Regions from separate parts of the Priestia sp. TGN 0903 genome, predicted to be linked through region 2. Evidence: riboswitches for the same ligand, from Rfam matches in the RefSeq annotation. Region 2 holds a riboswitch; each other region holds the start of a gene.
The links. A riboswitch is a leader RNA that binds a small molecule or an ion and turns the genes downstream of it on or off. The one in region 2 is predicted to bind cobalamin.
Positions count from the first base shown of each region.

Region 1 (10,847 bases), on a different contig from region 2:
GTATCAGCGAAAAGAATGGAAATTTCATCATTTCACTCGTACAGCTATGAGAAAATTCCACTATGAATATAAGAAACTTTCTCTTATGAGGCAGCTTGTCTACCATATTGGTAATTTAATTTATTTGCCCGCTCATCAGCTGCAAAGTGCAAAACATCAAGTGATTTGGGACACTTTCACTTCCTTTCATAACGTCTTACAAAATGAACAATATAAAAGCTCTTTGCAGCATCAAACGCTTGTTTTGACTTTAAAACAAAGGTTTTGGGCACATAAGCAGGAAGAAAACAGAGTGGATCAGCCTTTTTCAACAGAAACAACCATGCTGTACGAACTTCTTGCGATTCATCACCTGCTTGAAGAACTACACCGTATTCATCGTTTGAAGGAACGCTATAACTTAAACAATTCGCCTGTCTCACTTTCTTCATAAAAAAATCCTCACAAATGTGAGGATTTTCTTGTTTACGAAACTTGTGACTCATCTTTCTTATATTCTTTCTCCCAGTAGTCCGCATTTTTAATTCCTAGCTTAACAGGATCAAATACGGGGTCTACCCCTTGTTTTTTCTGAGCTTCATAGTCTTTTAATGCAACTAACGCAGGCTTAGCTAAAATTAAGATAGCAATTAAATTTAGCCATACCATAATACCAAGTCCTGCATCACCTAACGCCCAAGCTAATGAGGCTTGTTTCACTGACCCGTAGAACGTAGCTCCCAGCAGGACAAGTTTTAATGCAAACATAGCCCACTTCCCGTTCTTTCCGCGAGTTAGATAAGCAATATTTGTTTCAGCAATGTAATAATAAGCCATGATCGTTGTAAACGCGAAAAAGAATAGGGCAACTGCCACGAAGCCAGCTCCAAACCCCGGCAACACTGTTTCAATAGCAGCTTGTGTAAATCCAGGTCCTGCTTCTACACCCGGTAAATTTGAAATAATAAATGAACCTCCCGGTCCTTCCGTGTTGTACATGCCTGTGAATAAAATCATAAACGCTGTTGCTGAACAAACGAACAGTGTATCAATATAAACCGAAAAAGCTTGTACAAGACCTTGTTTCGCCGGGTGTGAAACTTCTGCTGCAGCTGCTGCGTGCGGCCCCGTTCCTTGTCCTGCTTCGTTTGAATAAATGCCGCGCTTCACTCCCCAAGAAACAGCTAAACCAACGATTCCTCCAAAAGCAGAATCTAATGCAAAAGCACTTTTAAAAATAAGAGCGATAACTCCCGGCAACTCCGAAATGTTCATGGCAATAATAATAAGAGCTAAAATAATATACCCAAGTGCCATAAAAGGTACAACGAATTGGGCTACCCCTGCAATACGCTTAACGCCTCCAAAAATAATAAAAGCAAGAATAATAACTAATCCTACTGCTGTAACCGTTGGACTAACACCAAATGCATTGTCGATGCCAAGCGCGATGGAATTGGACTGAACGCCCGGCATTAAGATACTCATCGCAACAAGGGCTGCAATGGCAAATAAAATGCCATACCATTTCATACCTGTTCCTTTTTCAATGTAGTACGCTGGACCACCTCGATATTGGCCATCTTGCTTAACTTTATAAATTTGAGCCAGTGTTGATTCGATGAATGCACTAGAAGCACCAATAAAAGCAACTGCCCACATCCAAAATACAGCCCCTGGACCTCCAAAAGCGATAGCTGTCGCAACTCCAGCAATATTTCCTGTTCCAACTCGTCCCGACAGCGCTAAAGACAGTGCTTGGAAGGAAGAAACTCCTGCTTCTGAGCTTTTACCCTGAAACATCAGCATAACCATGTCTTTTAAGTGTCGTACCTGTAAAAACCTTGTTAAAATCGAGAAAAACAGGCCAATCGCAAGACACCCATAAATAACAGGCGTGCTCCATAGCACATTATTCAAACTCGTTACAAATTGCTCCAAACGATAACCCCCTTATTTTTTGATTCAGACTATTTTAAATTATAAGTTAAATTATAAATTTTAACAATAAAACTCTAAATTAAAACTTTTTTTTAGTTAAAATACACAAAAAAAGTTATAAACCCCTCAAAAACATCCAATAAGAAATCGTTTACACTCCATAATTATTGCTCTCAAAAAAGAGATATCTGCACCTTTCTTCTCAAGAACACATAGGCTATAGGAGTTATTTTCTATTAGAAGGTGTGAAAAACAATGATGAGAATCGAGCCTTTATTTTATCGTTCTTTAGCTCTAGACCTTCTTTATGCGTGCGTCTTAGCTTATAAGCAATACGCACAGGGAGGCACATTTGATGTACCTGAAGGCTACCGGCTTATTAAATCGTTTAAAGCTTCTGCCGTAGGGGTGCAAGAATGGTTTGGTTTTATTTTAGAATCTGATGACTCTATCGTAATTGCCTTTCGAGGAACTCAATCTGAGGCAGATTGGATTGCTGATGCTCGCATTAGGCAGCGCCCCTATCCATACAATCAACGAGCCGGGCTCGTTCATGAAGGTTTTTTAGCCGTTTACGAATCATGCCGTGATGAAATTTTTGAAACATATAAATCGCTTCCCACCAAGCCCATTTATATAACGGGGCATAGCCTAGGTGGCGCACTCGCTGCTCTTCATGCCTTAGATGTCGCCACAAACGCATCTTTTCCGGAAATTACAATGTACAACTACGGAGCTCCTCGAGTAGGGGATCCTCAATTCGTTCAAACATACACAAATCTTGTTTCAAATAGCCGCTGTTTTGTTAACACGACGGATACGGTTCCTAAAATCCCTCCGAAGCGACTCTATTCCCCTTCCACCAAGCAAACAATTTATTACGATCAAGACCCTCTGCAACTCTCATTTACCATCCAAACAGGCTCTACCGTAGGGAACCATAATCCCCAAACATACAGTGTTGGGATATGGATGATGTCGGATTACCCTATTTTGGTCCAAAAATAAAAAAACAGGCGGAATGCCTGTTTTTTTATGCGCCAATTGCTGTTTTGATTTCTTCTATTTGTTCTTGGTGACGCTTTTCATGATAGCCAATAAAATCAATCCATTGCTTTAAATCCATTAACCCAAACACAGGATGTGGAAACGATTTTTGCTTTAGGTTTTCTTCACTGGCTGTTTCTTCTAACTCTACTAAAGCCGCTCTTGATTCCGCCAGCTTACTCTTCATTTCTTCTAATGTCTGATTTTCATTAGAAGGCGTAACTTGAGCCGGTGCATCTACTTTTCGAGAACGGTCTACCGCTAAATGAAACGGCTTATCTTCGGTTGGCTGATCTACACCGTTTTCTAACTGATCCTTTACACGTGAAACAATCATGCGCTCCATCAAATATAAATGTTCTAATACTTGCATAACGCTCCATGTATTAGATGCTGGCTGCTGATTTAATTGTTCATATGTTAATGATTCTACACTGTTCAATACATCATTTCGAAACTGTTCATTTTTGTTCATTGTTCATCCTCCTCTAGGATTCCTCTAGCTTATCGTATCAAAAAACTCTTCTATATAAAAAGGATATCCCTTTACTTAACCATGTTTTAGCTGCAATTGTTTCACGTGAAAAAAATATTTTTTCTATTTGACATAGATCAACTGAAGTGTTATATTTAGACTTCTGGCTTTTCTTTAAGAGCTAGACATAGTGAAAGTAACTTGAAAGGATGTATCGTACAATGCAAGGTAAAAATACTGGCATTCGACACATGTCTTTGAACAAAACTTATTCACACTGGATCGGCTTCGGAGCCGTAAGGATGCAAGAGAGGTAGGGCTTGCGTCGTTTAGGTTAATCGATCATGTGGAAAAACAAACCGCGGCAATGGATGAAATCCATGCAAGCACAATCAATGCTAATTGTGCCCTAACAACAACGAAACATACAAAAACCGTAATCATGGATTTTATAAAGAAAGTAATCATTTTGTTTTTACACTTGCAAAAAGCAAGTTACTGATAAGAAACACGAACAAAAGCGAGCAGATGCATCTGCTCGCTTTTTTAATGATGATTTTTTATTTACTTTATCATTTCTTTTTTTAGGGAATCTTATAAAAAAGCCAAAACCAATATGGTTTCGGCTTTTTTCTTATTGCTCTGCTAGTACATCAGCAAATGCTTTTGCATAAGGAGGAAGGTCTGGCGGACGGCGGCTTGAAATGATGTGGCCGTCGATTACGACTGCTTCATCATGCCAAATAGCTCCCGCATTTTCCATATCATCTTTGATTCCTGGCGTACTTGTTACGTTTCGGCCATCTAAGATTTTTGCAGAGATTAATACCCATCCTGCATGGCAGATTTGGCCGATTGGCTTTTGCTGTTCATCCATATGACGAACCATTTCAATTACTTCAGGGTAGCGGCGCAGTTTATCCGGCGCCCAGCCTCCAGGTACTAAAATAGCGTCATATTCAGCTGGATCAACATCTTTAAATGCATAGTCCGATACGGCTGGAACACCGTATTTCCCCATGTACGTTTCGTTTGCTTTTTCTCCAACTAAATGTACTTCTGCTCCTTCTTCGCGAAGACGCATCACTGGATACCATAGTTCTAGATCTTCAAAGTCTGCACTAACAAGCGCAATAACTCTTTTATTTTCTAAGCGCATCGTAACACCTCCGCCATCAGTATAGCATGTTGGAGAATAAGATTGAAAATAAGGAACTAAATTGTACATAATTAAAGGATTTTTCAAGTGCCCTTCAGAAATTTTTTGTATGCCAAATGATCTAATTTTATATTTTTACTTGACTGGGGACAAACATCACACTACAATGTGTAGTGTGATGTTCATAACGTTGTAAAATTATCCAAATAAGAAAGACTTTATTTAATTGCTACATTTCTTTTTACGGGCTTTTACACTACATAATGTAGTGTTTTTCAAATACACTTAAAGGAGGAAGTAAAGTGAATAAAAACGTCGAAATTGGGTCGCTTATTATTCGTTTAGTATTAGGTTTTACATTTTTAGTACACGGCTTTCAAAAATGGCAAGGGGGAATTGAAAATACAGTAGGCTTCTTCGATAGCTTAGGAATCCCTGGTTTCATGGCATATATTGTGGCAACAATTGAACTTGTAGGTGGGGTTCTGATTATTCTTGGTCTAGCAACAAGAGTCGTAGCTGCTTTATTTGTGGCAGTTATGCTTGGCGCTATTTTTACAGCCAAGCTTAAAAGCGGATTCGTTGGCGGGTTTGAGTTTGATATTGCCTTAATTGCCATGTCTGCTCACTTATTTGTTGCAGGAAGCCAGTTCCTTGCTCTTGATAAAGTGGTATTTAAAAAGAAAGAAACTGCTTTTTCTCTTCAAGAAGAAAGCAGTAAATAAAAAAGAAAGCTTATACTCTCCCAATATAAGCTTTCAGGTTAGTCCCGCCGTTTGAGGCGGGCTTTTTTTATATTTGAAGCAGCAAATTCGCAAATAAAGAAGAACGCTCGGACAACGTATCAATTTGAATATGTTCATATTCTGCATGTATTCCTTTTCCGCATGCTCCTAATCCATCCAACGTGGGAATGCCAATAGCCGCTGTAAAATTGCCATCACTTCCGCCTCCAACAGCTGCTTCTTCTAATTTCATACCCAGTTTGGCCGCAATCGACTGAGCGCATTCAAATAACTCTTCCGTTTGTTTAGACTTAACCATTGGAGGACGGTTCATGCCTCCTGTTACTTCAATCTTAATCCCTTTTAAAATGGGCGTTAAATTCAAAATAATATCCGTCATACGTTTTGCTTCTTCTTCTGTAGAAACACGTAAATCCACGTGCGCTTCTGCATATTCCGGCACTACATTCGTACCGCTGCCTCCGGTAAATGTCCCAACGTTCACCGTTGTACCTTTTTCATAATCGGTTAAGCTCTGCAGAAAAATCACTTGGCGCGCTAGCTCTTCAATAGCATTGATTCCTTCTTTGTGGTGATTACCAGCGTGGGCTGCTCGTCCCCACACCTTTACGGTGAAAATACCCGCTCCTTTGCGCGACGTTTTTAACGCACCTGAACCCGCCACCGCAGGTTCTGCTACTAGCACTGCTTCACTTCTTTGTGCTTCTTCTTCTATATATTTTTTAGAGGAAATTGATCCAATCTCTTCATCTGAATTGCAGAAAAACACAATTTTTTTATCCATTTCTAAGCCGAGCTCTTGAATCGCTTTAATTGCCCATATTGATTGCACAATGCCGCCTTTCATATCTAAAATTCCCGGACCATAAAGCTTGTTTCCTTCTGTTCTTAGACTCAGCCTTCCCTTTTCCCATACCGTGTCAAAGTGACCGATAATTAAAAGCTGCTTCTCTCCTTCTCCAATCGTAAATTTCAAGTGGTTTCCTACTTCTTTTTCTTCTATGATTTCATACCCTACGCCTAAACGCTTCTGAAACAGCTGCGTTAAATACATTCCACACTGATCCACTAACTCTTTACTGTAGGACGGTGATTCTTTTTTCACAAATCCAACTAAATCTTCGAGCATCTCTTGTTCATGTTCTTTTAAATAACTAAATACGCTTTGTTCTACCATTACCTGACTCAAATCAATTCCTCCTCCAAACAACCCCTGCTGCTTGTGCATTCATTGCTTTTATTTATCGTACGTATGAGTATGTTCTACGTTTCACATAACGACCTTAAATTATCCTTAATTATAATGGTTTTCAGACAATTTTCCATCCTTAAAATACAGATAATACTTTAACTTATTCATAACCGACCGAAAATAGCCATAAACTTCAACAAATTTATACAAAAAAGCTTCAATCTTCAACAGATTAAAGCTTTCATTTTATTAATTGACATTTATTTTGATATTTTTCCCTTTTGACTTCACACTTACAAAAACAAACATAGACACTAAAAAAACAAACAAAATAACGCCAACCATTTCAAAGTTTACTTCGGCCCATGGATTAAAGAAAGTGAATGCTAAGTAGAAGGACACCCCGTATGCGAGGATAACAATAACCCAGCCCATCAAGCGGGAAGCAGATTGCCCAAACTTACTCGATTCATTCACCATTTTATGTACAATCAGTGAATCGATTGTATCTGTCAGCATCATACCAAACATAAATACTAGTCCTAATAAAAGCGGCGTATATTTGCCTGCGTTCCCTACAGCTAGAGACCACACGGCCGTTTGACTGACCGTTTCAGCCGCTAGGGCAAACAGCGCTCCTACAAGAATAATTAAAAAAGGATTCGTTGTTCCTTTTGCGATTTTCGGAATAAACTTCCCTTTTAACCCGCTCACCTGAAACTCTTCTTCTTTGTTTTTAGTTCGAAGCAAATGATATGTGTTTAATGTCCCAATCAGAAAGAGAGAGATGATAGATACCCAAGATGCAAAATGATCGAAATATGCTGGAAACGTAAAATTCTTCATCACTACGCCCAGCACCCCGGCCGTGACGGCCACCATTCCTCCATGACCTAGTGAAAACAGCGTTCCGACCCACGGAGCAAAACGGCTGCCCATTCGCCAATTATATCGGGTCTGGCCATCAATAAAAGCTAAGTGATCTGCATCTAATCCGTGCCTGATTCCTAATAAAAAGACAAGTAAAAAAACTGATAAACCTTCCATTTCCTACACTCCTTTTTTTAAAATAAAACGTAAAAAAGCCTCAATTCTATAGAAATTGAGGATGTGTCGGCATATGAAAATAAACAGTAATTGCTCACTGCGTACCTTGATACACCGCCTCTTTCCTAGAAGAGTCAAGTGTACAGAATAGGTAGGTCTCCTGGCTTGAGATCATCATTTTCTACCGCCTTCCCCGTTTTGAGTGACGATAAGATAGAAAACTCCCTGCTTACAGTGGCTGGACCGCTCGAGATTTGCACTCGATTCCCTGTTACCTCTTACGCTATGTAAGAGCACCTAAACTGTGCGAATGATTCATTTTCTTCCTCATTATACTAGTACTCCTTACAAATGAATAGAGAAAATTCAAATAAAAAAGCCCTGCTGAGCTTTACATGCTTAGCAGGGCTTTTTAAAGCAATTAAACTACTTCTACCGTTACGTCTACGTTGCCGCTGATTGCTTTTGAATACGGGCAGTATGAGTGGGCTAGGTCTACATATTTTTTAGCTGTTTCTAAATCTAAACCTTCGATATGAGCTTCAAGCGCTACAGCAATTTTCACTCCTTGATCAGCTTTATCTGGAAGCAGCTGAACCGTAGCTTTTACTTCACTGCTTTTAATTTCTACGTTATGTTTTTTCAACATAAATTCTAACGCGCTGTTGAAACAAGCACTGTATCCAGCTGCAAATAGCTGCTCTGGGTTTGTTGCTGTTGTTGCTTCTCCACCAAGCGCTGGAGGTGTTGCAACGTCTAAATTAAAGATATTATCTAAAGAATGAACTTCTCCTGTTCTTCCACCTGTGTTAACGACTGTTGTTTCATATAAAGCTTTCATGTATAAATCTCTCCTCTTTTTTAGTAATTTTATTAAAATTTTTTATTTATCGTTTCTGTAATTTAATTGTACACAATTTAATTTTAAAAAACAAGTATTAAATACATTAAAAATTTTCCAATAAAAAAAGCCGCGTATATGCGACTTTTTCTTAATAATATTGAGACTGTTCGTCATAAGCTGATTTTCGAAAAATAGACAAGTTGGTAATAGCCCTCATCAGTTTCGTATTAAAAATAACATAATGAATAAACAGCGCCAGCACGCAGCCTAGAATAGCTCCTGTTAACACATCGAATGGATAGTGAACGCCAACCCATACGCGTGAAAATGCAATGAGTGCACCCATGACAACCCACATGCGCCCTGAACGTTTGAAATGCAGCCAGATGGTAAAAGTGATAACTAATGCAGATGTAGCATGATCGCTTGGAAATGAAGAATTCGCGGCGTGATCAATAAGCTGATTCACGTGGTGAGAGATAAACGGACGATCTCGATAAGCAAATAAACTAATCACTTTATTGATAATGACTCCTGTGGCACAAGCACATAAAGCTTGAAATGCTACAACACGGCTGCCGTTTTTATTAATAAGTAAAAACAAGCCGAGTAAAACAATAAGTACATACTGGGCATAATCTGCAAAGAATACCATTAGCGAATCTACAAACTTCACATGCGAGGCGTACTGATTCACCGCATGGAAAATGGTATAGTCTACTGAATTAATAGCTGATAACATAATCGAAATCCTTTCTTATTTTTAAATGTCATTAGCTATCTTATCAGTTTCTGAAGAAAATGAACATGTTTTTGTCAGAAGCTTCCTAACTGGTATTTATAAATGACTTAGTCAGGCTGAGTGGTAAGTCAACAGATTTTTGCCCATTAACTTACCTGCGAATGATCCACGATGTTTTGTTGCAAAAAGATTTCTTCTAAAGAAGGCTCTTCTACGTGAATTTGATAAATATCGATGCCGCATTGAATCAATTCGCGAATAATCAGAGGGATATTTCTCTCTTTTTGAAGCATCACTTTTGTGTACGTGTGATGGTATTCCACGTCCGGACTCACCGTACGGAAAAACTGTTGAATATATGCTTTATGACTGCTTGGGTAAGGATCATGTTTAATCATCACCGTTTTTTTCGCTTGGTATTGAAAACGCAGTTCTTCCATTGTCCCTTCTACTAAAATAACACCATTTTTCATAATCGCTACACGTGTACAAATCTTCTCAACTTCATTTAAATTATGAGACGTCATAAAAATTGTCTTGCCTTGATTTTGAAGTTCTCTTATTAATTCATGAATGTGGAGAGCAGATTCAATATCTACTCCAGAAGTTGGTTCATCTAAAAAGACAAGATCTGGGTCTGTTACAATCGCTTGAGCAATTCCTAACTTCTTTTTCATTCCAAATGAAAACTTTCCAACTTTCTGATGGTCATGTCCTTCTAATCCTACTTTCTTCAGTACATTACTACAGTGTTCTTTAGAAAAACGATGTCCGTTTATCTTTAAAAAATAGCGCAAATGATTGAGTGCCGTCATCTCATCATAAAAGGTAGCATAGTCAGGAAGCACGCCTATTTTCTTCTGAAGCTCTAAATCAATATCACTCTGTCCCAGTAGCGTAAATTCTCCTGCTGAAGGAAATGAAACGCCAGTAAGCATATTAATAAATGTAGACTTCCCTGCTCCGTTTCTCCCTAAAAATCCGTAAATTTCTCCTTGTGGTACCTGTAAATTAATACTGTTAACAATTGTTTTTGATCCATACTTTTTAGTTAATTTACTTGTTTCTATAGCATACATATTATACTTCTCTCCTTTTAAAACTCCAAAGTGCCGTACATAGACAAAGTGCTGCAAAAATAAGAAGAACCGTTAAATACCCTTTCTCCAACTTTAAATAGTAGTAAGGTGTCACATACTTAAACCATGCAATGTACGCTTTTGATGAAAATATGCTCCATACGCTCAGTACCGGTAAAACAATTGATAAAATAATTGATAAAAACATAGTATGAATTGGATTTGATAGTAAAGCTGAAAGCATTAAAACAGATGAAATGATACAAGTAGTGAATAGCAGGCACTCTAAAAATATATAAAAAGAAAAATGATGCGAAATAAAACCAATCAGTAGAAATGAAATAGAGATACAAACAAGCCAGAAACAACAAATTCCTAAGAATTTTCCTAGTACAATACGCTCTCTTGATGTTTTGGTAACTAAAAACCTGGCTGTTCTTGTTTTAATTTCTTGATTAATAACATTGTGAGAAAGACTTGAAATAAACAAGGGTCCGAATCCAAGAAGCATCACCAAAATTCCCCCGTTGGCTCCATCTCGAATCTGTGCGCTCGTCAGTTGACCTCCAAGTTGACTAACTAGATGGGCTATTCCA
Region 1 is NZ_JBOZGL010000010.1:15,173-26,019, reverse strand. It holds gene ACRPLY_RS23695 (aromatic acid exporter family protein) at 1-433, shown strand, start outside; gene ACRPLY_RS23690 (alanine/glycine:cation symporter family protein) at 466-1,920, opposite strand; gene ACRPLY_RS23685 (lipase family protein) at 2,176-2,928, shown strand; gene ACRPLY_RS23680 (DinB family protein) at 2,954-3,442, opposite strand; gene ACRPLY_RS23675 (hypothetical protein) at 3,789-3,944, shown strand; gene ACRPLY_RS23670 (type 1 glutamine amidotransferase domain-containing protein) at 4,077-4,601, opposite strand; gene ACRPLY_RS23665 (DoxX family protein) at 4,904-5,326, shown strand; gene ACRPLY_RS23660 (M20 family metallopeptidase) at 5,394-6,557, opposite strand; gene ACRPLY_RS23655 (sodium:proton antiporter) at 6,789-7,586, opposite strand; cobalamin riboswitch at 7,720-7,902, opposite strand; gene ACRPLY_RS23650 (organic hydroperoxide resistance protein) at 8,008-8,427, opposite strand; gene ACRPLY_RS23645 (undecaprenyl-diphosphatase) at 8,579-9,172, opposite strand; gene ACRPLY_RS23640 (ABC transporter ATP-binding protein) at 9,319-10,251, opposite strand; gene ACRPLY_RS23635 (ABC transporter permease) at 10,253-10,847, opposite strand, start outside.
Region 1: linked by a shared signal. The riboswitch ahead of ACRPLY_RS23655 (sodium:proton antiporter) and the one ahead of ACRPLY_RS00575 ((2Fe-2S) ferredoxin domain-containing protein) in region 2 are both predicted to bind cobalamin.

Region 2 (10,847 bases):
GACGTTATTAGGTGTTCAACTTCTCGGATTAATTGCTCTATGCGCTTGGGGATTTGTTACGACGTGGATAGGGTTAAAGGTTATTTCCTTGGTGGTTCCGCTTCGATCTACGGAAGAAGAAGAAGAAGTGGGCTTAGACATCAGTTACCACGGTATCATGGCAGCTCATCAAGCTCCTGAATTTATTGAATATGAAAACTACTATGCGGAAGTAAAAGAAAAAGCCGCAGATTCGTAATAAAAGGCCGCGCCTTATAACAAAAGGGCGGCCTTTTTATGTGGAAAAAAATAGATGTAAAATACTTGGTTTAAATGATTGAAAAGTCAGAATATTTGTGTTATATTATAAAAAAGCCAAGGAGTTGATTTCTTATGAAAAAGAATTTACTTAATTCACCGCAAAAATCCAACGGAAAGGTGCTTGATGCATTATTCGCTGAGATGATTTTAGACAAGGCGATTGCAGAATTTCGTAAAGCACAGCTAAAAGAAGAAATCGACCGCACGCTATTGATGAAAAATAAAGAAGAGTTTTTAAAACTCTCATCAGAACTTAAACAAATTTCTTAATTACTTACTATACTTCACACACCATCTATTTTAGATGGTGTGTTTTATTTTTGAGACCTACTAAAAGGGATTAATTAGTAATAATTATGGACTTCCATGTACGCTTAATGGGTTTACAGGATCTCGAAACGGGGAAACCGTTCCAGAGTTCAAATTTGATAACTATTATCCACCAGCAAACGGAGCGGAACTATATCAAGTGGTAAATGAGGAAGAAGTACTTTTAGCTACCTACGTGGCAGAAGAAAAACGATTTGTACCAGCGGTTGCTAAACCAATGTAAAGGAATGTTTTTTATGATTCGAAAAGGTTTGTATGCAGCATATAATGAACGAGACTACGAATGTTATGAAACGGAAAACGGGTGTGTAAAGCTGATTAGCTATGATAAAGGCGATGTAGCAAATGGATTCATTCCATACAATGACACGACTTTTACAAAAGAAGTTCCTCGTGATGCTGTTGAAGAAGTGTTTTTTGTAGCTCCGTATGCTACTTATCAAAATGAAACGTTTGGTGTGTCAGCTGCTTCTGATGGTCAAGTGCTTTTGACCACATCTGAAAAAGAAAAAGCTGATAAATATCATTTTCAACGAACGGATAAATATCTATATGAAAAACGTGTGTTAAAGGAAGAAGTGAAGTTAACGGAGAAAAAAACTCCTTATTCATAAGACGCCAAAATAAAAAGAGGATGCACTCGCATCCTCTTTTTATTTAATCAATTTTCTTGAAGTGTTTCTGTTCGTATTATCATTTGTACGAAGGAAGGTAATGCCAAGACCGATTAATCCTCCTACAATAGCAGGAACTACCCAGCCGAGACCCACTCCATACATAGGTAGAATCGATGTAAACAGATCGTTTACTGCGGCAATTTTGAATCCAGCAGCATTTAAGCCATCAAATAAACTAACGATAAACGTGAACAGAAGGCTTACTTGGTAAACTTCAGAACGTCCTTTAAATAAAGGATGTAAGAATGTTAAAGCAATTAACACAATAGCTAACGGATAAATAGCTGTTAAGACTGGAACCGAAATAGCGATTAATTCCGTTAGGCCAAAATTTGCTACAACGGCACTGAAAGCTGATAAAATGACAGCAATCAACTTATAAGAGACCTTTGGAAACAGCTTATGGAAAAAAGATGAACAAGATGTTACAAGACCTACACTTGTTGTTAAACAAGCAACGGTAATCATCAGACCTAAAAGAATTCCTCCGTAAGAGCCAAAGTAGTAATTTGATACTTCAGCCAAAACCGTACCTCCGTTATCAAGACGTCCAAGCTCTGATACGCTTGAAGCACCCATATAGGACAATGCGCTATAAATAAGAGCTAAAATAACGGCAGCGATAGCCGTAGCTTTTGCACAAATTGTAATAATTTGTCGGTTGGTTTTTGCCCCTTTTTCTTTAATTGCATTAATAATAATAATTCCAAAAACAAATGATGCTAATGTATCCATTGTTAAGTAGCCTTCTTGGAAGCCTTTGAAAAATGAGTGTGTTGTATAAGCTTCGCTTGGTGCTTCGAACTTTCCAATTGGGTTCACAACGGCTACAACTACCAATATTCCAATAAACGTTAATTTAATAGGTGTTAAAACTTTTCCTACTAAATCGACAATTTTCGCAGGATTTAGCGAAAAAAAGCACGTAATCGTAAAGAAAATTACCGTGAAAATGATAAGGGGAAGGTGACCTGAATTTTCTGATAAAAAAGGCTTAACGCCAATTTCAAACGAAACACTTCCCGTTCTTGGCATTGCAAAAAGCGGTCCGATTGCCAAGTATAAAATCGTAGTAAAGATAATACCGAAAGCTGGGTGTACGCGACTAGCTAAAGACTGCAGATCCTCTTTTCCGGAAAAACCAAATGCGAGAACGCCTAGCAGAGGCAGACCTACACCCGTTACTAAAAATCCAGCATTTGCTGACCAAATATTGCTTCCAGCAGACTGACCTAACATTGCAGGGAAAATTAAATTACCTGCGCCGAAGAATAGGGCAAAAAGCATAAAGCCAATAACCACTATAAATGAAAAAGGAACTTTGTTTGACACATTAAAACCTCCAAAATTATAAATGCTTTTTATTATCGTGTTGAATAATTAAAATTTTCAGAATTTTATATTCGAATAATAAAAATAAACATGTATCGTATTATACTAACCTAAAATGCATATTTCAATATAAAATTTTATTTTTTTTATTTATTCGCTGAAATAGCAAAAATAGAAAAATACTTAGCAAAAAAATCTCAGTGTACAACAATTATTTGATATGATAAAACAGAACCGTGGCTTTTAAAAATTTGCATGTGCGGCCTTACATCCTTATTAGTAAAGAACTGTTTACATAAGGTGCTGTAAGGATGTATATTTATACACGGTTCGTTGAACCGCATATGCTCGATGGGTGAAAGTCAACTGTGCGAAAGGAGCAAGAAAGTGAAAAGGTTAGGTCTAGCAACTCAGATTCTAATTGGACTGATCTTAGGCGTAGCTGTAGGTGCTATCTTTTACGGAAGCGATACGGCCATTTCTATTTTACAGCCAATTGGAGACATATTTATTCATTTAATTAAGATGATTGTCGTACCGATCGTGATTTCAGCATTAATCGTAGCGGTCGCAGGAGTAGGCGATATCAAAAAATTAGGTAAGCTTGGCGGAAAAACAATTCTTTATTTTGAAATTGTTACAACCATTGCGATTGTAGTGGGGATTATTGCCGCGAACTTATTCCACCCTGGTGCAGGGGTTGATATGGGACATATTGAAAAAAGCGATATTTCTCAATATGAGGCAACGGCAAAAACGTCTGAAAGTACAGGGATTGCTCAGGAGCTTCTTCATATTGTTCCGACAAACGTCTTTCAGTCGGTAGCAGAAGGCGATCTTTTACCAATCATTTTATTTTCCGTACTGTTTGGTGTAGGCGTAGCTTCGATTGGACAGAGAGGAAAACCTGTTTTAGCCTTTTTTGAAGGCGTCTTGGATGCAATGTTTTGGGTAACTAATTTGGTGATGAAATTTGCTCCACTAGGTGTATTTGCACTTATTGGTGTTAATATTATAAAGTTTGGTGTCGGATCACTTATTCCATTAGGGAAATTAGTGTTCGCCGTTTACTTCACCATGATTTTCTTTGTGCTTGTGGTTCTTGGAATTATTGCTAAAATGGCTGGAACAAGCATGTTTACGCTCATAAAAGTGTTAAAAGACGAGCTGCTTCTTGCTTTTACAACAGCAAGTTCAGAAGCCGTTTTACCATCTCTTATCAAAAAGATGGAAGACTTCGGTTGTTCTAAATCGGTTACATCGTTTGTTATTCCAACAGGCTACACGTTTAATTTAGATGGTTCAACCATTTATCAGGCGCTGGCATCGCTGTTTATTGCTCAAATGTACGGCATTGACCTTTCCATTATGGATCAAATTCAGCTCCTTCTTGTGCTAATGTTAACCTCAAAAGGGATGGCTGGTGTACCAGGGGCATCGTTTGTAGTTGTACTTGCTACGCTTGAATCTATGGGCTTCCCTCTTGAAGGCATGGCATTTATTGCAGGAATTGACCGCATTCTTGATATGATGCGTACCACAGTTAACGTAGTAGGAAATGCTTTAGCTGCAATTGTAATGTCCAAGTCTGAAGGCGAGTTTGATAAGCAAAAATCATTAAATTACACAAATGAATTAAAGAAATCAAACATAGCTTAAAACAAAAAAGCCGGGCAGCTGCCTGGCTTTTTTGTTTGGAGCTGCCTGTTATCTTTTTTGAAACATATGGTAAAATAAAAGAAATGAGAGACAAAGGAAGTGTCATAATGACGGAAACTGTTCAGTTAATTAAAAAGCTTGTTTCGATTCCCAGTCCTTCTGGAAATACAGAAAAGGTGATTTCATTTGTCGAAGACTATGTAAAAGAGCTAAATATTCAAACGTATCGCAATCGAAAAGGAGGCTTAGTCGCTACTATTCCCGGTAAAGATACGGATCATCACCGCATGCTGACGGCTCATGTCGATACATTAGGTGCTATGGTAAAAGAAATCAAACCGAGTGGACGTCTGAAAATCGACTTGATTGGAGGGTTCCGCTACAATTCCATTGAAGGAGAATATTGTGAAATCGAAACGTCAGCAGGAGAAGTATTTACAGGGACCATCCTTATGCATCAAACATCTGTTCATGTGTATAAAGATGCAGGTAAAGCTGAGCGAAATCAAGATAATATAGAAATTCGATTGGATGAAAAAGTACATAGCGCAGAAGATGTTCGCAGTCTTGGAATTGAAGTCGGCGACTTTGTTTCGTTTGATCCTCGTGTAGAAATAACAAAAAGCGGTTTTATTAAATCTCGTCATCTCGATGATAAAGCAAGCGTAGCTTTATTGCTTCAGCTCATGAAAACAATTCAAGAAGAGCAGATCGAACTGCCATACACTACGCACTTTCTTATTTCAAATAATGAAGAAATTGGATACGGAGGAAATTCTAATATTACGCCTCAAACGGTAGAATACTTAGCGGTTGATATGGGTGCCATGGGAGATGGACAATCTACTGATGAATACACCGTGTCTATTTGTGTAAAAGATTCAAGCGGCCCATATCATTACGGTTTGAGAAAGCATTTGGTGGAGCTAGCTAAGCAGCATGATATTCAGTACAAATTAGATATTTATCCGTTTTACGGATCAGATGCTTCTGCTGCTATTCGTGCCGGGCATGACATCGTACACGGCTTAATTGGTCCAGGAATTGATTCTTCTCATGCGTTTGAGAGAACGCATCAAGATTCATTAAACCATACGTACAAGCTTCTTTACCACTATGTGCAATCGAACATGGTTCTGCTTTAAGAAAGGAATATTTAATTAGTGTATTTTTATGCAAAACAAAGAGCAGGACGGGACTGTGATGTCTGTACTTTCCTTTCCTAAAAAAGAAGCCGGCTGTCCGGCTTCTTTTTTTAATAAATACTATATATTTTTTTACTGGTGAAGCAACAGTTGGTAAAAAAAGCACCTTTTTTAAAGAGGTATAATACGGCTTAAACCTTTTGTACATTTTGTTCATTTACAGAAGTTAAAATGTTTTTAAATTTTTAAAAGTTTCTTGTGACAAGTTTTGTAGAATGGGTTTTCAAAAGGATATGGTTTCGTCATAATGTGGATATAGCGATCACTACAATAATCGGAGGCGAATCTTTTCATGTGGGTACTGACGGTATATGCTGGAAAAGAAATGAAAATGTTTGAATTTGAAACTGAAACGCAGGCGAGAGAAGCTTTTGCAAAAACAAATGGCTGTAAAGTTCTTTCAGAAGTCGTGTATTATAATGATCCTCATTTAACATTAGTAGCTATATAATGAAAAAACAAGAGCTGACTTTATGCTCTTGTTTTTTCATAGCTTCTTGTATCTTACGAAAAGAATAGAGTTGAAATAAAAAAAAATGTACGCTATGATATGGTAGTTACTTCTATTATTCTGATAGTTTAAAAGGTTCATATATATCAAACAGCAACAGTAAAGATGCCAAGAAGGCTTAATAGGGAAACTGGTGAAAGACCAGTACTGCCCCCGCAACTGTAAGTGTGGACGAACGAGTATAACCACTGTGGAAAAATCACGGGAAGGTTCTCAAGTAGAATGATACACAAGTCAGGAGACCTGTCTTTATTGTGAAGTTTCTATTTCTCCGGGGAGCGGGAAGGGAAACGTTGGCTTAAAGTGGCATTCGTGTACACTTTTATTCTGACGTTTTACCCGCTCGCATATTAGCGAAGCGGGTTTTTCTCGTAGCACAAAACTACATATCGTGCAAAAAAGGTGCGCAATGTTCACATTGCGTTAAATGGGAAGTCTGGTGTGAAGCCAGCGCGGTACCCGCCACTGTGAAGAGGAGCTGATTGCATATGCCACTGTATTCGGGAAGGCGCAATCAAGTGATGAATCGAAGTCAGGAAACCAGCCTTTTTCTAATGCGAAGCTTACCCTACGGGATATAGGTGGAAGTGCAAAAACTTAGTTTGAATTTTTCTGCGCCTCTATCATTGATAGAGGCGTTTTTTTAGTAAAGGAGCGAATAAGTGTGACGACGTGGAACTTAAATGGAACAAAACATCACGTATTGATTTGTAATGGAAGCAGCTGTATGAGAAAAGGTGGAGAAGAAGCCACGCAAGCTATTCGAAATAAAGTGACTGAACTGAATCTAGATGAAGCGGTTCACACAACCCGTACGCGCTGTAACGGAAGATGCAAAGATGCTCCTGTAGCTATCGTGTACCCTTCAGGAGATTGGTACAAGCAGGTCACTGAAAACGTAGCTCATCGAATTGTTGAAGAACATTTAGCAGGAGGCTGCAGTATAAAGGAATCACTTATTTATGAATATGATCAAAACGGTTTTGTTTCTCCGGAAAAGAGTGACTCCATAGAAGGAATTGACAAAGTAAAAAGTAACGCATAAAGGAGGAGCTAGCATGAAAGGTAAACTGTTAGTTATTGGATTCGGCCCAGGAAGCTTTGAACATATTACACAGCGAGCAAGAGAAGCCATTCAAGAAAGTGATATGATCATTGGTTATAAAACCTATGTGGAATTAATTCAAGGACTATTAACGAATCAGCAAATTATTAGTACAGGAATGACCGAAGAAGTAAGCCGTGCACAAGAAGCCGTAAAGCAAGCTGAAGCGGGAAAAACCGTGGCGGTCATTTCAAGCGGAGATGCAGGAGTATACGGAATGGCCGGCCTTGTGTATGAAGTGTTGATTGAAAAAGGATGGAAAAAAGAAACGGGCGTAGAGCTGGAAGTGATTCCTGGCATTTCGGCTATTAATTCATGCGCATCCCTCCTTGGGGCGCCCGTGATGCATGATGCCTGTACGATTAGTTTAAGTGACCACCTTACGCCTTGGGAGTTAATCGAAAAACGAATCGAAGCAGCTGCACAAGCAGATTTTGTAGTAGCTTTTTATAATCCGAAAAGCGGAAGACGCACAAGACAAATTGTGGAAGCGCAAAGGATTTTATTAAAATACCGTTCCCCCGATACGCCTGTTGGTCTTGTGAAAAGCGCTTATCGTGACCGTGAAGAAGTGGTAATGACCAATTTAAAAGACATGTTAAATCATGAAATAGGCATGCTGACTACCGTTGTTGTCGGAAATTCATCTACGTTCTTTTACGATGACTTAATGATTACACCGCGCGGGTATCAGCGTAAATATACCCTCAACCAAACAGAGCAGCCGCTAAGACCGCATCAGCGACTTCGAAAAGAAGCAGAACCATGGGCTCTTGATCAAGAGGAGACTGTAAAGCAAACGGCTTCAGCTATTGAAGATGTTCAGAACACAAAAGAAGAAAAAGCAGCTTCACGAGCTCTGGCAGAAGAAGCGCTTCAAGCAATTTTAGGTGAAACTACTTCACCGGTCGTACACCAGCCAATTGAGTCTATTTTTGAAGTGGCAGTTAGTCCAGGGCTTGCAAATAAGAAGTTTACGCCCGTTCAAATGACAACACTAGCAGAAGTTGTTGGTGAAAAAGGTACGATGGAGTATACGCCTGACCATCAAATCAAACTGCAAATTCCAACGGCTCAGCCAGATGTGATTATTAAAAAGCTCCAATCAGCTTCCTTTTTACTATCTCCAGTCGGAGACGTGTTTACAATTAAAGCGTGTGATTTTTGTGATGGAGAAAAAAGTGACGCCATCCCGCATACGGAACAATTACAAAAGCGTCTCGGTGGAATGGACATGCCAAAAGAGCTGAAGCTTGGTATTAATGGATGCGGTATGGCCTGTTACGGTGCTGTTCAAGAAGATATCGGCATTGTCTACAGAAAAGGTGCGTTTGACTTATTTTTAGGGGCTAAAACGGTTGGACGAAACGCCCATTCAGGTCAAATTGTGGCGGAAGGCATAGCGCCCGATGACATTGTTGAAATAGTGGAGAACATTGTCCATGAATATAAAGAAAAAGGTCATCCAAATGAGCGGTTTCATAAATTCTTTAAGCGTGTGAAGAATGTTTATGGATTCGACTATCAAGATATAACACCAAAAATAAAAGTAGAACCAGCTCCGTGTGGAGATTAAAAATGGGAGGGCATTATATGAAATCAGTTTTATTTGTCGGTCATGGAAGTAGAGATCCTGAAGGGAACGATCAAATTCGCGAGTTTATCTCGACTATGAAGCATGATTGGGACCCATCTATTTTAGTAGAAACGTGTTTTCTAGAGTTTGAACGTCCGAATGTAAGTCAAGGCATTGATACATGTGTGGCAAAAGGAGCGACAGATGTAGTTGTAGTTCCAATTATGCTCTTGCCAGCTGGCCACTCAAAAATACATATTCCGGCGGCTATAGATGAAGCTAAGGAAAAATATCCACACGTAAACTTCGTGTACGGACGTCCCATTGGCGTTCATGAAGAAGCCCTTGAAATTTTAAAAACGAGATTACAAGAATCAGGAGAAAATTTAGAAACTCCAGCTGAAGACACGGCTGTTATTGTCTTAGGGCGAGGAGGAAGCGATCCTGATGCAAACAGTGATTTATATAAAATTACGCGCCTTCTTTGGGAAAAAACAAACTACAAAATCGTCGAAACTTCTTTTATGGGCGTGACCGCTCCATTGATTGATGAAGGAGTGGAACGATGTTTAAAACTGGGCGCTAAAAAAGTGGTTATTCTCCCGTATTTCTTATTTACAGGAGTACTAATTAAGCGTTTGGAAGAAATGGTGAAGCAGTATAAAATGCAGCATGAAAACATTGAGTTTAAGCTAGCCGGCTATTTCGGTTTTCATCCAAAACTGCAGACAATTTTAAAAGAACGTGCTGAAGAAGGATTAGAAGGCGAAGTGAAAATGAACTGCGATACATGTCAATATCGCCTCGGCATTATGGAGCATATTGATCACCATCATCATCACGATCATGATCACGGGCACCATCACCACGATCACCATCACCACGATCACCATCATGACCATCACCACCATGAAGATAAGGTCGGCGAGTTAAAATGATTTTATTGTTAGCGGGAACTAGCGATGCACGTGCATTAGCTGTTCAAGTGAAAAAAGAAGGTTACGACGTTACGGCGACGGTTGTAACCGACAATGCAGCAATCGAATTACAGCGAGCAGAAGTGAAAGTGAAAATTGGACGTCTCACACAAGAAGATATGATGACTTTTATAAACGAACATGGTGTAAAAGCTATTGTGGATGCAAGTCACCCCTTTGCCGAAGAAGCATCTAAAAACGCCATCGGTGCGGCTGCTGAAACATCGATTCCTTACATACGCTATGAGCGGGCTTCGCAGGCTTTTACCTACGACAATATGACGATGGTTTCTACGTATGAAGAAGCAGCTGAAGTAGCAGCTGAGAAAAAAGGAGTTATTATGCTGACAACAGGCAGCAAGACGCTGCAGGTTTTTACAGAAAAGCTCCTTCCTCTTTCAGATGTACGGCTTGTTGCTCGTATGCTTCCAAGGCTGGATAATATGGAAAAGTGTCAGCAGTTAGGATTGCCGCAAAAAAATATTATTGCTATTCAAGGTCCGTTTACAAAAGAGTTTGATCAAGCACTGTATAAGCAATACGGAGTGACGGTCATGGTCACAAAAGAAAGCGGAAAAGTTGGATCTGTGGATGAAAAAGTGGAAGCAGCTAAAGAGTTAGGCTTAGATATCATTATGATTGGGCGACCGAAAATTGAGTATGGGACCGTGTATTCCACGTTTGAAGAAGTGGTTCATGCTTTAGTAAACCAAACTAGGAGTTGATTGAGATGGATTTTCGTACAGAATTTAAACCGTTAACTGTTCAGCCTCAGCAAATTGAAGGAAAAAGTTTTGAAATGATTACAGAAGAGCTTGGACCTCATCCGTTTACAGATGAACAGTACCCAATTGTTCAGCGGGTAATTCACGCGTCTGCAGACTTTGAGCTTGGACGCAGCATGCTGTTTCATCCAGATGCGATTCAAGCAGGAATTAAAGCCATTCGCAGCGGCAAGCAAGTGGTTGCAGATGTACAAATGGTGCAAGTAGGAACAAACAAGCAGCGAATTGAAAAACACGGCGGTGAAATCAAAGTTTATATTTCAGATCCGGACGTAATGGAAGAAGCAAAGCGCTTAAATACAACGCGTGCAATTATTTCTATGCGAAAAGCAATTAAAGAAGCAGACGGCGGGATTTTTGCAATTGGGAACGCACCGACAGCGTTACTTG
Region 2 is NZ_JBOZGL010000001.1:100,844-111,690, forward strand. It holds gene ACRPLY_RS00540 (ammonium transporter) at 1-238, shown strand, start outside; gene ACRPLY_RS00545 (IDEAL domain-containing protein) at 373-570, shown strand; gene ACRPLY_RS00550 (hypothetical protein) at 867-1,244, shown strand; gene brnQ (branched-chain amino acid transport system II carrier protein) at 1,284-2,639, opposite strand; gene ACRPLY_RS00560 (cation:dicarboxylate symporter family transporter) at 3,027-4,298, shown strand; gene ACRPLY_RS00565 (M42 family metallopeptidase) at 4,406-5,443, shown strand; gene ACRPLY_RS00570 (hypothetical protein) at 5,796-5,954, shown strand; cobalamin riboswitch at 6,101-6,279, shown strand; cobalamin riboswitch at 6,398-6,577, shown strand; gene ACRPLY_RS00575 ((2Fe-2S) ferredoxin domain-containing protein) at 6,679-7,059, shown strand; gene cobJ (precorrin-3B C(17)-methyltransferase) at 7,073-8,695, shown strand; gene ACRPLY_RS00585 (sirohydrochlorin chelatase) at 8,713-9,633, shown strand; gene cobK (precorrin-6A reductase) at 9,630-10,397, shown strand; gene ACRPLY_RS00595 (precorrin-8X methylmutase) at 10,403-10,847, shown strand, end outside.

Region 3 (10,847 bases), on a different contig from region 2:
ATACTCCCATAATCACCGAAGTACATACAATAAATAAACTGACTATGTATAAAATAGATGCTTTGTTTAAAAAAATACGTTTAAAAATCAATACTTTCAGCTCCTCTAGGAAACGAGGCGTGATGTTTTACATTACATTAACCATTCATTTTCCTGTCCATAAACCATGTTTCCATCCTACATAGTATTGGAAACAATCATCTTTTATTTGTTACGAGTGCTAGACTGTTGAACTAGGCAACGTAGAATAGCGTACTAAAGTTCTCGGTGAAAAAACAAGCGAAAACCTCTACAAGCTACACTTTTTGTGCTTGCTCCGGGCTTTTATAGTTGTCTATTAAATGATACAGCTTTTCCATATCTACAGCTTCTCTCACATATGCTGCTGCTTTTGAAAAAGACTCCTCTTTTTGCAGGCGACTGTTGAATGTATCCGTAATAGGCGGCAATTTTTTAAGTTTACGAATTTGATTAAGCAAAGCTCTGCGCAAAGCATCGTTATGAAACACATCATGAACATACGTGCCAATGATGTTGTCTTTAACCGTTCCTTCTTTTTGATCATCTACCACCGCAAAGGCTTCCGTTATGCTTTTAGAAACCGTCTTTCCCATATGAATTTCATAGCCTTCAATCGAAACCTTCTCACTCTCTAACTGAACATATCCAGAAACTCTTTCTGTTTTTTTGCTGGTTGTCATAACGGTTTCCACTGGAAGCAAACCCAGCCCTTTAATAGATTCAATCCGGGACTCTACTGCATCGGGGTCCGTAATTGTCTCGCCTAACATTTGATATCCCCCGCAGATGCCAATAACGTGAGCGTTTGTTGCGTTCAAGACTTGATTAATGGCTAGAGCCAGGCCGCTTTCTTGTAAAAACTGCGCATCTTCAATCGTATTTTTGCTTCCTGGTAAAACAATTAAATCAGGCGTACCTAGTTGTGATGGCTTGGTTACAAGTCTCACATGACAGTCTTCTTCTAAGCTTAGAGGATCAATGTCCGTAAAATTTGAGATGCGAGGATACGAGATAACCGCAATATCGATTTCTTTTAACGGATTCACAAGCGTTGAGTAATTTCTGAGTGATAGCGAATCTTCAGCGTCAATTTCCACGTCGTGCATATAAGGAATCACTCCTAGTACCGGAACTCCCGTGTATTCTTCAAACCACTTCAACCCCGGTTTTAAAAGCTCTAAGTCTCCTCGGAATTTATTGATTAACACTCCAATTACTCTAGGTTTATGTTCATCTGGAAGCAATTGAAGAGTACCCACCAGACTCGCAAAAACCCCTCCTTTATCAATGTCTCCTACTAACACAACAGGGGCTTGGGCTATCTTTGCTACGCGCATATTTACCAGTTCCCGATCGTTCAAATTCACTTCAGCAGGACTTCCAGCACCTTCAATCACAATTCGATCATAATGATTGGCAAGCTCTTTATAAGACTCCGTGATAACGTTCAAACCTTCATTAAAAAATTCTTGCCGATACTGAAAAGCAAACATATTACGAAGCGGCTTTCCATGAACGACAATTTGAGATTCATGATCACGAGTTGGTTTAATTAAAATAGGATTCATATTGGTTGTTGCTTCTACTCCAGCCGCTTCAGCTTGAATTCCTTGCGCTCTTCCAATTTCTTTTCCATCCATTGTAATGTATGAATTAAGCGCCATATTTTGCGATTTAAACGGTGCAGTTTGATAGCCGTCTTCTTTAAAAATACGGCAAAACGCTGTAGCAATCATGCTTTTTCCAGCGTCTGAGTGCGTTCCTTGAATCATAAGAGGTTTTCCTTTTTTCACTTTTTCCACTCCCTATCACATAAAAAAACCTTAACTGTAAAAGTCAAGGTTTGGTCATGCGCTCATTAACACATTGTCTTGACTTATTTCTCCCACCGAAAAATAAGGGGTTTTTAAAAGCAGGTCTCCTGGCTTATGCTTCATTTTACTTCTGCATCCTTCCTAGTTTGACTAGTGGGTCTTTGCAGGTTCATCCACATTTACAGTAGCGGGGGCTGCACCGGATTTACACCGATTTCCCTATTATCCTCCTTAGAGGCACTTTTAAAATCATTTATTCTTTATTGTAACGAATTTTATAACCATTCACAATAACGATTTTCTTCTATTATTATATATTACTGTGTTTATACTTATTTGGGTCTCGTATGCTATAATAACAATTATTTTCCAAACATCTTATGAAATAGCTAGGAAGGTGCTCGTAGTTGAAGAAAAAAATCATTTATATCTTTATTAGTTTGCTTGTTCTTTATGCTGTAATCATGTCTTTTTGTATGTATCAAACCGCTCATCAGCCTGTTCCGCAAAAAGCAGATTATGTGCTCATTTTAGGTTCGAAAGTAGACGGAGATCAAATGTCTCCTAGTTTAAAAGAACGAGCAAAAACGGCTTTATCTTATTTAAAGACTCATAAACAAACAAAAGTTATCGTAACGGGTGGAAAAGGATCCGATGAAGAAATTTCTGAAGCAGAAGCAGCCTATCGTTTTCTACGAAAAGAAGGAATTAAAAAGAATCGAATGATAAAAGAGGATCAGTCAACTTCTACTTTTGAGAATTTCACTTTCACTAAAAAGAAAGTTGATATTCAACACAAAAAAGTCGTGCTTGTTAGCAGTGATTTTCATTTATTTCGCGCCTCTATTATTGCCAAGCGTCAAGGTTTTGACGTTTATCCTTTAGGTGCAAAGACACCAAATTCAATTAAACTTCAAGCCTACTTTCGTGAGTATGCTGCTATCTTAAAAACGTGGCTGTTTGATAAATAAATAGAGTACGCCCCTATACAAACGAAAAACACGGCATGAATTCATGCCGTGTTTTTTATTAATCATCCGTATCGATAACTGCTTTTGGCAAACCCGTGTATTTCGCCCAGTAGAAAATACCGATTGAAACAAGAGCAATTAAAATTAAGTCAAGCGGGTTGCTTAGCACACCTTGTCCTCCACCAAATGAGCCTAGGTAAGAGATAACAAGCATAATAATATAATAAGCAACTAGCCACCAAGCAGATTTAAGCTGCTGTGCAAATTTTACAACGTCAGTTGGTACGTATTTCTTAAATGCTACGTAGATAACAACCATTAGAAGCTGTGATCCTAGAAGCCAAGAAATTGTCGTCCATCCTGACCAATATACGATGTATGAACAGAAGATAAATGACACAGGAGCAATAACGCTCATGCCTTTTAATTTGAAAGGCTTTTTAAGGTCTTTTGCATTTACTCTGAATGCAGCAGCTGAAATTGGCGCAATCGCATAAGACAGAATAAGTGCTACTGAACATACGTTTACTAGCGCTTCCCAAGAAGGAAATGGCAGTGTCCAGAATACGGACATTCCAAACGATAGCCATAGTGACGCACGTGGAATTCCTGTTTTCTTATCTACTTTTGAGAAACGTTTAAATAGTGTTCCATTACGAGACCAAGCATAAACTAAACGAGAAGTTGTATTCATGAAGATGTTCCCGTTACCGCCTGGTGATAAAATAGCATCAAAAATAACAAGCGTTACTAACCAGCCAAGGCCTAAAATAAGTGCAATATCTTTAAATGGTAAAGAGAATTGCTCTTGAATTGTTCCCCATCCTCCTGATAGCATATCAGCCGGAATGTTACCAATGAACAATACTTGCAGTGCTGTGTAAATAATCGCTGAAAGTACAATACAGATAATGAGCGCGATTGGAATATTACGCTGCGGGTTTTTAACTTCACTGGCTACAGAAACAATAGGGTGAAGTCCTAGGTAAGCAAACATAACGCCACCTGTTGAAATGGCTGCTTGAATACCATTAAAACCAAACGGAGTAAAATCGCCAGTTGTAAAGTTAGCTGATTTAAAGTGATAAGCTAACACGACGATAATTGTAAGAGGAACCGCATATTTGAACACAGATATAATAACATTTGACTTAGCAAATGCTTTTACACTTACGTAGTTAATGATAAAAAATAGCGTTAATAACGCGAACTGAAATAACCAGCCGATTGTAGTAGGCGATTCAGAACCATGTTTAGTTAGACCAGGAAGCCAAAACGCAACATACTGACGTACAGCCGTTACCTCGATGGCAATCAAACTTGTGTAAGCAATAATGGTAATGAATGAAATTAAGTAACCCACTAAATGACCATGTGAGTAAACCGGATAACGGATAATTCCACCGGTACGCGGCAGCGCTGCTCCAAGTTCAGCATACACTAAACCGATAAGTAAAATAATGACTCCGCCAATCAGCCACGAAAAACTTCCGGCTGGACCAGCCTTTGACGCTACGTTACTAACCGCAAATAACCAGGCGGAACCAAAAATAGCTCCCATCCCAATTAACGTTAGGTCAAGTAACGATATTGATTTTTTAAACTTTCCTTGATTTCCTTGATCAGACATAATATCCTCCTTTAAAATTTCCACTCCACATATCTACGCCCTTGCGTCCGATATGGGATTCTTTACATCATCCTCCTCTTACTAAGACCTCACAAGTGGATATGTTAACAAATATTCTCTAAAAAACCAAGTTAAAAACTTTTTTTTTTGTAAAACATCGTTGAATTGCTTATGTATAGCGCATAAATTCCACAGAAGATTTGAGGACTACTCCTCTTATTTAACCGCATTTTTCTTAGGTTAAACATAAAAGAATATTCAAACTATTTACCGTAAAAAAGGGTCTGAGATATAACAAAATCAACCGCTAGAAGCAGCTACATACGCAACGCCTACGCTTGCCATACCAATAAAAAAATCCGAACGATGAATCGTTCGGATTTTGCTTCAACTAAAATAATTTTGTCCGTACCTCTTTTTTTGCTTATTTAAATACTTTTACACGTTCACTTAGTGGTTGAAATTCTTTTTCACCCGCTGGCGCCACAGGATTACCAAATGGCATTTGGGCAATTAATTTCCATGAACTCGGAATATTCCAAGCTGCTTTTACTTCATCGTCAATCAATGGATTGTAATGCTGCAATGTTGCTCCTAGGCCTTCGAGCTCAAGCGCTGTCCAAATCACATGCTGCAGCATGCCTGATGATTGGTTAGACCAAACCGGGAAATTTTCGCTGTAAGATGCGAACTGCTTTTGCAGCCCTTCAACTACTTCTTGATCTTCAAAGAAAAGAACTGTTCCATAGCCGCTTCCGAATAAGTTCATTTTTTGATCCGTATCTGAAAAATTTTCAGCTGGAACAATTTTACGAAGCGTTTCTCTCGTAATATTCCACACTTTATCATGCTGTTCGCCAAATAAAACGACTACGCGTGCGCTTTGGGAATTAAATGCTGAAGGAGTATGTTTCACCGCAAAGTTAATAATTTCTTCAATTTTTTCTTCTGACATTTTTACATTTTTATCAATTGCATAAATAGAACGTCGGTTTTTAATTGCTTCATAAAAATCTTTTCCAACCTGTTGTTGATCACTTGATTTATCAAATAATTTATCTAAAAAACCCATTTTCCACACTCCTAATTGTTTGTTTTTTTAAGCTTAAATTGCATGTTTATACCCTTCCCCCTGATAAAAGGAGATAAACAAGATATAATGAATTCTTATATCTCTAATTCGAGATATTAAACTAAAAAAATATTAATTGAAATTTAATTACTTTATGTAACTTACTTTACAATGATTATTATTACCTGTCAACAGAAAAATTATTTTTTTTTGTTGATCATCAAAAGAGGTTGAGACATAACGAAATGAATCCAATCTAAAATAAACAAATGGGATATATGAGCTGAACCGCTTTTGATACCGCAGTTGATTTCCGTGCACGACTTCGCTTTCCGCGGGCGGCCGCTGAGCCTCCTCGTCACTTGCGTTCCTGCGGCCTGCGGGGTCTCATCTGTTCCGCTTTTTCCGCAGGAGTCTTCGTCGTGCCCTTCAATCAACTGCTAGAAGGAATGAAACAGGTGAAACCTACGTTCACCGTAATAAAAAAACGAACCGCTAATCAAAAATTTTGATCAAGGGTTCATTTTTTCACTTCGTCTAAAATATTTTTATCTCAGCCTTTTTTATAGATACTTAATGTTCATAAATCATCTTTCGCGTCATTCCCCCGTCTACTACGAGGTTAGCTCCTGTTACAAAATCATTTTCGACGTTTGTTAAGTACATACACGCTCTTGAGATATCCGCTGGCGTTCCTACCCGATTAGACGGATGCTGCGTATGATCGATTTCACGAAGGCCATCGTAGTCAGATGTCTCAATCCATCCTGGAGAAATAGCATTTACCGTGATGTTGTCATCACCAAGCGAAACGGCAAGTGCATGAGTTAAAGCAACGATTCCTCCTTTTGTAGCAGCATAGGCTTCTGTATCTGGTTCAGACATTGAAGCTCTTGTAGAAGCTAAGTTTACAATGGAGCCTCCGCTTTCGTTTTTCCTCATCACTTTAGCTGCTTCGCGAGAACATAGAAACACGCTGCGCAGGTTCGTATTGATAATGTCATCCCATTCATCAATGGTTAGCTCATACGGTGATTTCCAGCGAGAAACGCCTGCATTATTAATCAAAATATGTATCGTTCCATACGTACTGACCGTTTTTTCAACGAGATGTAAAATGTCGCTTTCTTTTCGGACGTCTGTTTTTACAAAAATGGCTTCTCCGCCTTGTCTTTGAATAGCTTCTGCGTGACGCTCGCCTTCGGTTTCGTCCACATCTGCCAATACCACTTTTGCTCCTTGTTTTGCGTATGCGCGTGATACATCTTTTCCTATTCCATTCGCAGCTCCCGTAACAACAACAACTAAATCTTTAAATGACATATCATCTCCTCCTTATACGCTTTATTCACTTTTTTCTTCGTCTTTAAACAAGTGATCCGTGACGAAAAGAGCAAATGTTTCAGCCGTTAACTTGCATCCAGAAGCTTTTGGATGACCCCCTCCTCCAAGGTGCCCAACAATTTCGGCTAAGTTGATTTCGTCTTTTACTGCACGGAAGCCAATCTTTTGGCGTCCCATGTCCACCATAACGGAAAAGTCGATATCTTCGTTTTCTAGACACAGTGCATTTCCTAGCTCAGACTGATATGTATCTGCAAATACAATGCCTACGTTGTACGCTGTTTTAGCAATTTCAACACTTTCTTTTATGATTTGTTTTTGCTTGTCGTAAATATATTTTTCAATCTTTTTTTCTTCTGCTTCTAGTAAAATTTCGTGTTTGTCCGTAAACGTAAATTCTTGATTTTCAGTATGGTACGATTCACGAAGCGTTTCTAGAATGGTCTCTTTAAATTCTTCATGCGGGATTAGATAATATAGGTGATTGAGGCGCTTTGCTTTCAAATTATTTTCATGAAACCAGTCCCACGTATCAAATAAGCGCACAAGTTCTACATATTCATCAAGCAACTCCGTTTTTTGAAGCATGTTGTTGCGCACTAAGTAGTCGTAGAAAAGAGATGTAGCTGCTGTCTTTTTACCGTTTTCGTCTTCTGCAATAACATGAACCCAATCGTATTTCTCAGCTAGTGGAAGAGCAGAGATATGATGGTCAATAAGAGTGATTTTTTGTCCTTTTTTTACCAGTTCATTTAATTTTTCCGCTACTTCATCGTTTACGCTAATATCCGTTATGTATAAAGCTGTGTCTCCATCGTTTTCTTCTTCAATAAAATGCGTCACTGTGTCATTGATGCGGCCAATGCTTACCGTGCTGTAATCAAAGTTGTCGTCGCCAAACGCTAACCGACCCAACAGTGCTGGACTTACCCCGTCTAAATCGTTATGTGAAATTAATTTTATTTTTGTCATCAATCAAAACTCCTTTATTTTCAGTCGCCTTAGTATATGTACCGGCTTGTATATTATAGCAATTTCAACATAAAAATGCTGTTATTTACTTTGAAGAGAAGGAATATCTTCGCAATAAACAAAAGTGAAGTAAACGTTTAGACTTACCTGTATCAAAAGAGAGTGAGACATAACTACATCGATCCAATCAACAGCTAGAAGCAACTACACACATGAAACCTACGCTCACCAATACCAATAAAAAAATCCGAACGAATGTGATTCTCCATCAAGAATCTCGACTCATCGTTCGGATTTTCTTTTAACCAACCTACTTTTGTTTCAGCCTATTTCCACTTACTCTAAATTGCTGTGCTGTTTAAACGCCTGTTCATGATCCGTTTGGTTCAAATTCCCGTATTCTAAGCAAATCGTATCAAACACAACATGAGCACATTGATCAAACAATGAACCAAGCGGCTGAATAGAAGCGGCTTCATTTTCGCTTCGGTATTTGGTTGCAGCGGGAATGTGCAGCAGCTCATCAGTATGAGCAGTTAATGGTGATTCTGTACTAGCTGAAATGCCGATAACTGAACATCCTACTTCTTTGGCTTTTTTAGCTACGCTCACCACTTGCTGTGTTTTTCCTGAGCCTGATACAGCCACCAATACGTCACCTGCTGCAATCGAAGGAGTAATAGTCTCTCCTACAACGTATACTGTTGCACCTAAATGCATCAGTCTCATCGCAAATGATTTGCCCATTAACCCGGAGCGACCTTCGCCTATAACAAAAATTCGTTTCGCTTGGTAAAGTGAAAACGCTACTTCTTCTATTTGCGGTTCTTTTATGTGATTCATTACGGCTGTAATTTCATGTAAAATCGTTTGTGTTTTTGTCATTATACGTTCCCCCTGCTCATAAATAAGCCTTGAAATTCAGCAGATGCCTTTGCCACATCCGCACTTTTTGTAATTGCTGATCCAATAATCGCGACGTCCGCTTTCATTTGAAGTAATGATGCTGATGAGGCTGGATTAATTCCTCCTGCTACTGCTATTTGCGCATCTGAATGAAAATACTGCCGCAAATTTATTTGACTCAGCGATTTTCCTTCTTTTTCTTGCTCGTCTTTGCTGATATGATGGCAAAAAATAGCGCTTCTATAAATACTTACTTGCTTTTGCGAGCTGCTTGACGTGTTTAATAAATCAACCATCATTTTTTTATTCCATTTTTCGCTGACATTTGCACACGTCTCTATCGTGGGTAAAGGTGATACGCCCATTACTGTTGCTATATCTGCTCCTGCTTGATAGCACATGGTAAACTCATACTCTGCGTTATCGATCGTTTTGATATCTGCTACAATCGTTTTGTGCGGAAATGCCTGTTTGATTTTATAAATGCTTTCAATTCCATACTCTTTTATAAGAGATGTACCTACTTCAATCCAATCAACATAGGGTTCTGCCAGCTTGGCAAGGATAATAGCTTCTTCAATTGTGACGCGATCTAATGCTAATTGTATCTTCATCTTTCTTCTCCTCACTTTCTACTAAACCGGTTTAGTAACAGCGTAAAAAAAACGAATATTTTGATGAGCTAAAAAGAGCACGCCATAGGCGCTCTTTTTAGCTTAATGCGACAACGTTGTTTCTCGAATAATTAATTCACATTCATACTGGTACTCTTCATAAGCTATCTTTTCTTTCAAAATTTGTTTAATAAGTAAATCTGCTGCTTTTGTTCCCATGTCAAAAGCAGGCTGCGAAATCGTGGTAACGGCAGGCGTTGCTACATCTGCGTAAGGAATATTATCATAAACAATTAAAGATAAATCATTCGGGATATTAAATCCGTGTTGTTTAATAAATTTCTGCACTTCAATGAACACTAAATCGTTTCCAGCCAGCAGCGCTGTCGGCGGATTATCGGCTGCAAATAGCTTCTCCAGCGCTTTTTGCATGTCCGCTTTTTTGCAGTTAATAATCATAAATTCATTTACAGGCATATTGGCTGATGTTAACGCTTCTTTGTACCCTTCTACACGTTCAATCCGGGGTGTAATAGTTAATGGTTCTGTAATGATCGCTATATGCTTATGTCCAAGCTCGAGCAGATGCAAAATAGCCTGTTTTGTGGCTTCTTGGTTGTTCGCCACTACGGATGGAATTTTTCCTTTTACATCATGAATTTTACGATCCATAATAACAACCGGATATTCTTCTTTGATCATCTGCTCATAAAGAGAAGTATTGGCACCCGTTGGAAATAAAATAAGGCCATCTACTTGCTTTGCTTTTAACATATTAATATATTTCTTTTCTTTATCAGGGTCATCATCTGCGTTGCAAATGATGGCATGTATATCTTGCGAATGGCAATAGTCTTCAATGGCACGAATGACTTCAGTAGAAAATCTGTGCATAATATTTGCGACAATAATCCCGATCATCGACGTTCGCTTTTGTTTTAAGCTCCGTGCTAGATAGTTGGGCTGATAGCCCAGTGTATCAATCGCTTCTTTAATTTTCTTTCGCGTTTCTTCGCCCATATATTCGTATCGCTTGTTAATGTATTGTGATACGGTGCTTTTGGAGACATTTGCTGCTTTTGCAACGTCCAGCATAGTAACTTTTTGCATCATGATCCGTCCTTTTCATTCAATCCCTAAAATTATGCTACTCCTAGTGTAAACGAAAAAAACGAAAAAGGAAAAGCCTTCTTGCTAGCAGAAGGCTTTATTTATTAAGCGTACGCAAGCCTAGCTTCTTGAATTTCATGAGTAAAACGTTTCGCTTCCCTTGTTACTTGAAGTAAGTATTCGGGAGTTGGAAGCTGCTTTCCATCCACTAATGTGCTTCCTGCCCCAATAGCAGCTGCTCCAGCTTTAATATAAGCGCCCGCATTCTCAGCCGTAACGCCGCCTGTTGGCATTAACGGAATATGAGGAAGCGGTCCTGCTATATTTTTAAAATAAGCGGGGCCTACTACGCTTGCCGGGAAGACTTTAATCATATCTGCGCCGCATTCATAG
Region 3 is NZ_JBOZGL010000003.1:436,575-447,421, reverse strand. It holds gene ACRPLY_RS13280 (FecCD family ABC transporter permease) at 1-91, opposite strand, end outside; gene ACRPLY_RS13275 (cobyric acid synthase) at 297-1,823, opposite strand; cobalamin riboswitch at 1,916-2,095, opposite strand; gene ACRPLY_RS13270 (YdcF family protein) at 2,243-2,806, shown strand; gene ACRPLY_RS13265 (APC family permease) at 2,865-4,436, opposite strand; gene ACRPLY_RS13260 (nitroreductase family protein) at 4,861-5,508, opposite strand; gene ACRPLY_RS13255 (hypothetical protein) at 5,709-5,945, opposite strand; gene ACRPLY_RS13250 (glucose 1-dehydrogenase) at 6,082-6,831, opposite strand; gene ACRPLY_RS13245 (DHH family phosphoesterase) at 6,853-7,824, opposite strand; gene hxlB (6-phospho-3-hexuloisomerase) at 8,161-8,709, opposite strand; gene hxlA (3-hexulose-6-phosphate synthase) at 8,709-9,344, opposite strand; gene ACRPLY_RS13230 (LacI family DNA-binding transcriptional regulator) at 9,447-10,457, opposite strand; gene ACRPLY_RS13225 (bifunctional 4-hydroxy-2-oxoglutarate aldolase/2-dehydro-3-deoxy-phosphogluconate aldolase) at 10,559-10,847, opposite strand, start outside.
Region 3: linked by a shared signal. The riboswitch ahead of ACRPLY_RS13275 (cobyric acid synthase) and the one ahead of ACRPLY_RS00575 ((2Fe-2S) ferredoxin domain-containing protein) in region 2 are both predicted to bind cobalamin.